3 regions of the Zhongshania arctica genome follow, and region 2 is predicted to be linked to each of the others. Evidence: predicted binding sites of a transcription regulator. Region 2 holds the regulator's gene; each other region holds the start of a gene.
The links. Region 2 encodes LexA, which represses DNA repair genes until DNA is damaged. Its sites were predicted from a motif close to ACTGTNTNTANANACAGT; they were not measured.
Positions count from the first base shown of each region.

Region 1: AB4875_RS01675 (YebG family protein) is a predicted target of LexA. The motif match lies at 1,265-1,282, and genes of this name have one in related genera.
Region 3: recN (DNA repair protein RecN) is a predicted target of LexA. The motif match lies at 954-971, and genes of this name have one in related genera.

Region 1 covers NZ_JBFRYB010000001.1:379,900-382,104, reverse strand. Annotated here, with positions in the region: gene djlA (co-chaperone DjlA) at 114-899, shown strand; gene AB4875_RS01675 (YebG family protein) at 933-1,220, opposite strand; gene AB4875_RS01670 (PKD domain-containing protein) at 1,426-2,205, shown strand, end outside.
Region 2 covers NZ_JBFRYB010000001.1:2,468,822-2,471,026, forward strand. Annotated here, with positions in the region: gene AB4875_RS11250 (DUF6763 family protein) at 146-463, shown strand; gene lexA (transcriptional repressor LexA) at 645-1,247, shown strand; gene AB4875_RS11260 (hypothetical protein) at 1,253-1,669, shown strand; gene AB4875_RS11265 (hypothetical protein) at 1,676-1,942, opposite strand; gene AB4875_RS11270 (hypothetical protein) at 2,029-2,205, opposite strand, start outside.
Region 3 covers NZ_JBFRYB010000001.1:973,241-975,445, forward strand. Annotated here, with positions in the region: gene recN (DNA repair protein RecN) at 1-923, opposite strand, end outside; gene grpE (nucleotide exchange factor GrpE) at 1,115-1,681, shown strand; gene dnaK (molecular chaperone DnaK) at 1,804-2,205, shown strand, end outside.

The sequences.
Region 1 (2,205 bases), 2.1 Mb from region 2:
GAGGTGAATTATACAGATATGACAGCAGGTGCGTTAAGACTAAGCTTGTTTCTGGTCGTAGTAGTGGTGGACTTGTTACTATCTACGTCCAGATATTAAGGAGACAGGACAGAATGGCAAAATTTATTGGTGCGATATTGGGATTTTTAGTGGGTGGTCCACTATTAGCACTTCTGGGCTTTGCTGTGGGCACTTTCTTTGATCGTGGCCTTGGTCAGGCGATGCGCTTTAACTACGGCACCGGGCGCGAGCGTATTCAAGGCGTCTTTTTTGATACCGTATTTCGTGTCATGGGGCATATTGCCAAGGCCGACGGGCGTGTCTGTGAGTCTGAGGTCGCGCAAACTGAGGCCATTATTAGCCAGCTGGGTTTGACGGGCTCGCGCAGGCAAGATGCCATCGATCGATTTAAAGAAGGCAGCGAAAACAGTTTTGAGCTAGAGCCACAAATGGCTGATTTTATGGAAGTGGCGAAGAGCCAGCCCCTGCTTCGTCAAATGCTCCTTCAGGCGCTGTTAACGATGGCGCTCGCAGATGGAGAGATGGCGGCGGCGGAGCGCGATATTGTCACGCGAGTAGCGGGCTATTTGGGAGTGTCAGCAAAGGACTTTCAGCGCCTACTAGACATGGTCATGGCTCAGCGCGGGTTTAACAGCAGCGGAGCCTACGGACAGGACGCTAGCGGTTCTGAGCTTAAGAAAGCCTATCAAGCGATAGGTGTTGAAGAGTCGGTTTCGGATGCAGAGTTAAAGAGAGCCTACCGTAAGCTGATGAGCCAGCATCATCCTGATAAGTTGATTGCCAAAGGTGTGCCAGAAGATATGATGAAAATAGCGACTGAGAAAGCACAAGAAATTCAGGCGGCATACGATCTACTTAAGAAAAATCGCGCCGCCTGATCAATAATGACTTAGCACGGTCTCAAGCCAGAATTAGGTGGCTTGGGCCGATAAAGGACGAATATTGTCCGCTGGCTGGGAGTCAATTTCGTCTAGTGCCTCTACCCTGCCCTTACAGGCCTGCATAACAGCATCTTTATTTTTGGCTAGGAAAATCCCAAATTCCTCGGCCTTGGATTCGTCGACGTTGGGAATATGTTGTTGAAGCAAAGCACTAAAACCTTCCGCTAACTCCAACATCTTGTCGTAGGCATCAGCATCTTTTTTGTTATCGAACATACTATTGTCCCTGTCACACATCCACTTGGCTACTACCGCCATGTTTCACCTCGTCTGATTATTGAACGGTATTTAATTACGCGATAACTGTATATAAATACAGTGTCTTGTGCAAGCTCTCAATCTTTATATGCGTCTTCACCTTATCTGTTAATATTTTTGTCACGCGCCTGAGATACCTTTAGTCCAAATATTTTGGGTTCTATAGATTATGTATAAGGCTGGCGTTTATTTAATTTGGATGTTTTTGTTAAGCACGTTGCTAAGTGCCTGTGGTGGCAGTAGCGTATCCGGCACTAAATCCACTAAGGATAATTCTGCGGCGGTCGTGTTTTATATTATAGGAGACACGGACGTCGCCTCAAATACCCTCAATACGCTGCGTGTAGAGTCCAATGTTAATGGTGACACGGGCAGTTGGGATTGGCAGTTTGATAATAGCCAGCTCGATCAAGACGCTGTGCTAATAGGCCGAGATAGTATTAGCTACACAGCGCCTGCCGTTAGCCAAGCAACAATACTATCTTTTTGGGCAGAGCGCCGTTTGCCGGGGCAGGAAATTCAAAAGATCAATAAGTTGGTGCGAGTCTACCCTGCCGATGACCAAAACAAGCGTCCGACTGTTAATGCTGGTAGTGACCTCAATGCAGAAGAAGGCGCTACTATTGTTTTACGAGTGATGACATCCGCTCAGGGTGGGCGAAGCATCCGATCCATTGAATGGCAGCAGCAGTCCGGTCCGATAGCAGAGATTATTGGTGCTGCAGACCAAGACACTTTAACGATAAAACTCCCTCAGGTTGATTCTTCTGCGCCAGTAGTTTTTGGTGTCTTTGCATATGATAGTGGCGGTTTCACAGGTTTCGATGAAATCGAAGTGAGGGTGCTCGATACGTTTGTTAATGCCTTGCCGGTCGTTGATGCCGGTATAGATAGAGAGGCACAAGCGAATACTGAAATCCATTTCGATGGTAGCGCGAGTGATAGCGATGGCGAGCTTGTAAGTCTTTTGTGGGAGGCATTAGAA
Region 2 (2,205 bases):
TCTATGCGGCTGAATATAAAGCCAATTGTATTGAAGACTGAGCTAAAACCCCAGCTCGCGCTGAAACTAACTGCGAAAAATACCTACTGGACAGCAAATCGCTAGGTGTTAGTTTGGAAAGCGTAGATCAACCGAGGTAAAAATCATGGCGACAATAAGACCCCAAGTTGGTTGTTGGTACAAGGAAATTGAGACCGGCCAACTATTTGAAGTAGTCGCCGTCGACGACGACAGCGATTCAGTAGAAGCCCAGCTAATAGACGGCGAGCTCAGTCAATACGATATGGATAGTTGGGATCTGCTCAATTTAGATATGGTGGAAGAACCCGAAGATTGGCGAAACGCATTTGAATTAAGCGATGACGATTACCGATTCTTAGATGACACCATGGTCCCCGAGAGATGGAACCCATTGTCAGAAATTGAATCAGATATCGTAAATGGCATAACCGACGAGTATTAATACCGGTCGGCATAGCGCCGACGAAGAATTATCAAAGCGAGGTCTCGCACTCTTCTCCAACCTGCTACGGCAGGTTTTTTTGTTTTCGGCCTTCCATATTCCAAATTAGCAATGCCTATTGCCATCCAAATAATACTGTATATAATGCCAGTTACTGTATAAGTAACCAGATGCCAACACTATGGAAAAATTGACCGCCAGACAGAGTGAAGTCCTCCAGTTAATCAAAGACCATATCGGCGAAACCGGCTATCCGCCGACCAGAGCCGAGATTGCCAAACAGCTAGGATTTAAGTCACCCAATGCCGCTGAAGAGCATCTCAAAGCGTTGGCGCGCAAGGGGTCCATCGAGATTATCGCCGGTGCTTCACGCGGTATTAGGCTACCCGAGAATCTTGGTCTACCTATTATTGGTCGAGTTGCGGCCGGTAGCCCTATTCTCGCCGAAGCCCATATTGAAGATTACTGCGACATGCCTGGATCCATCTTTTCCCCAAGCGCTGATTATTTTCTCAGGGTTAAAGGGGACAGTATGATCAACGCAGGTATTTTCGATGACGACCTTCTCGCTGTGCATCGGACTAATACTGTTCGCAATGGTCAAATCGTTGTTGCACGAATCGACAATGAAGTCACGGTCAAGCGTTTCAAACAGCAAAAAAGCAAATTCCATATCTCACTACTTGCTGAGAATCCTGATTACCCACCAATTGACGTGGACCTCCGAGAGCAAGACTTTGCAATCGAAGGCCTAAGTGTTGGTATTTTACGGCGCGGGAGTTAAGAATTATGTCATGCCTCGAACAAATGCCCTTACATTACAATCCCCTACCAATAGCGGGCGGAGGACAGGTCACCGAAATAGCAATGCGCAGCGACGCGCATTTGTCTAGGCCCATGCTTGCCGCCATGATGATCGAGCTAAGTGGCAACTCTGATGAGCGCTGGTTGTGCTGGGTTGCTGATAGGCCATTGCGCCCGCTGTTAAACGCGGATATACATCAGCACGGCCAAAAAATCCTGCAAGTAGTGTCTAACAGTACCCGTGATCTGAGTGAAATTGCGATAAGAGCATTAGAGCGCGGTAAAAGTCATACCGTCGCTATTTTACTGGAAAGACCACTTAGAGATGATGAGCGACAAGCTCTGGAAGTTGCAGCCCTAGCGGGCTCAGCCGAATGCCTTGTTATTTTTATGCAATCCTAGCCTCTGTTAGTGGACGGTCTTGGCGTCTGGCCCTTGATCGTCCTCATCATCGAGATCTTCGTCGTCTATAAAGCCATCATCTTCAGCCGAGGTCGCTGCAGCCTCAATCCCCGCTTGCACCATAGCCCGTGCAACGTCTAGCACCGAACCAACAATGTGTTCTCGGGTTTCTTTTGAGAATTTAATCGTTACCAGCGGATTTTCATCACCTTCTGATCGCTGTAAGACGATATCTCCGTTTGCAAGTTCGACGAGTTCTAAATATGACAACACTAAAATATCCTTGATAAGGCGCTAAGGCCAACGCGGTGGCTATGACCACCTATTGTATCAAACCCGCCCAGCCTCACGCCAACCCATCAATATTCCATTAAGGTGGCGCGGTGACGGGCAATCAAAGACTTCAATTCAGTAAGGCATTCCGCAAAATCCACATTAACTCGCCCGGTACCGCTTGCATCACTAGCAATGACCCCAGCGGGTGATGCAGAGGTGGTCTGTAAAAACGGATAATCAACGATGGATTTAAGCCAACC
Region 3 (2,205 bases), 1.5 Mb from region 2:
TAAATGGCGTCTAGTCTTGCTTCGGTTTCGATTAGGCGCGCCGGGTCGAGTTCTGTGCTATCGATGACGTGTTGAAGTTCGCCGGCGGCCTCTTCAATTTGAATGCGGGCGCTTTCAATAAGTTGTGCGGCGTTATCCTGCGCAAGGCTGCTGTGCTGGCTGCTTTGAAGAGAGGATATTGCCTGATGCAGAATGCCCATGGCGTTGACTTCGCCGTCTCGGCAGAGGTTTAGGCTATGGTGATTGGCGGCCAATATTTGTTCTGCATTGGCCAGTTGCTTCTGTAGGTTTTCAAGCTCCTCGACTTCACCTGCCTTGAGGTCGAGTCTATGTAATTCTTCAAGCTGGTAGCGCAGCAGCTGTTCCTGGGCATTTTGCTCAGCGAGATTGGTTTCTAGTGCCGCTAAGGTTTTTACGCAGTGTTGGTATTGGTGGCAGTGCTCGCTTACCTGCTTGGCTAGCTTGGTGGTGCCGGCATAGGCGTCTAATAGTTCGCGCTGGTAGGGCTTTTGCAGCAGAGATTGGTGTGCGTGCTGGCTGTGAATGTCGATGAGTAATTTGCCGAGTTCACGAACATCTTGCAGGGTGGCTGGCTGCCCATTGATATAGGCGCGTGAGCGACCATCCGCAGAAATGACTCGTCTTAGCATGCATTCATCGCTGTCGTCCAAGTCCCGTTGTTGTAGCCAGGCGTGAGCTGCTGGAATGCCGCTGATATCGAACAGGGCGTGAATGTCTGCGCGATCTGCGCCGATACGAACAATATTGCTGTCTGCGCGGTCGCCCAGCGCCAGCCCGAGTGCGTCGAGCATGATGGATTTGCCTGCCCCGGTTTCGCCTGTTAGCACTGTCATGCCTGGATTGAGTTCAATGTCGAGGCGTTCGGCAATGGCGTAATTGCTGATGTTGAGATTGCTCAGCATGATGATCTCTCACAATAGTTAAAAAAATAGACTGTATATGTATACAGTAAAATACTGCTGGTGGAGGCAATCGTCAATCACTAGTGGTAAAAATATTGATCATTGCCTTGAATTAGCCATGCTAAACCCCATATACGCGTCAACGCGGCAATTGTCCGCAAGACCAAATACGTGTGACGGAGAGTGGATACGTGACAGAGGAACAAGATAAAGCAGTGCAGCCAGATGAAGAGCTTCAATCTGAGGAGCTGCAGCAGGACGATGATGTTGAGCTTAGTGGCGAGCTGGAGCTTAGCCTTGAAGAGCAGCTAGAGGCGGCAAAGCAGGCGGTTATCGATGCGCGTGAGCAATCATTGCGCGCTGCAGCGGATGCGCAAAATATCCGTCGCCGAGCCGAGAAAGATGCCGAGAATGCGCGGAAGTTTGCGCTGGAAAAGTTTGCCGGCGATATGCTTCCGGTTGTCGATAACTTGGATCGTGCATTGGCTTCTGCAGATGTTGCAGACGAAGCCTTAAAGGCTATTTTGGAAGGCGTGGAGTTAACTCGAAAAACACTGGTAGATGCCTTGGCGCGTCACAATGTTGAGCAGTTGAATCCGGTAGGCGAACCGTTTAATCCCGAGTATCACGAGGCGATGGCGATGGTGCCTAATCCTGACGTTGAGCCAAATTCAGTAATGGACGTGATGCAAAAGGGCTACACCCTTAATGGCCGTTTGCTGCGTGCGGCAATGGTTGTGATTGCTAAAGCGCCATAATTGTTAATTGTATTAAAAATGGCCTATGCCCCCTTGAAATGTGTGGATAAGGGCCAATATATGTCAACAAGACAAAGAATTTCGCCGCAGGTGGCGACAGTTAGATTAAGTGGAGAATGATGATGGGAAAAATTATTGGTATTGACTTGGGTACTACTAACTCTTGCGTTGCAGTAATGGACGGAGACAAAGTTAGGGTAATTGAGAATTCAGAAGGTACGCGTACTACACCTTCTATTGTCGCCTATACCGACGACAAAGAAGTGTTGGTAGGCCAAAGCGCTAAGCGTCAGGCTGTCACTAACCCGCACAACACACTTTACGCGGTAAAGCGTTTGATCGGCCGTCGCTTCAAAGATGATGTCGTTCAAAAAGACATCAAAATGGTGCCATACAATATCTGCGAAGCAGACAATGGTGACGCGTGGATAGAAGTGAAGGGCGAGAAAATGGCCCCTCCACAGATTTCTGCTGAAGTTCTGAAAAAAATGAAGAAGACGGCAGAAGACTACCTCGGTGAAAAA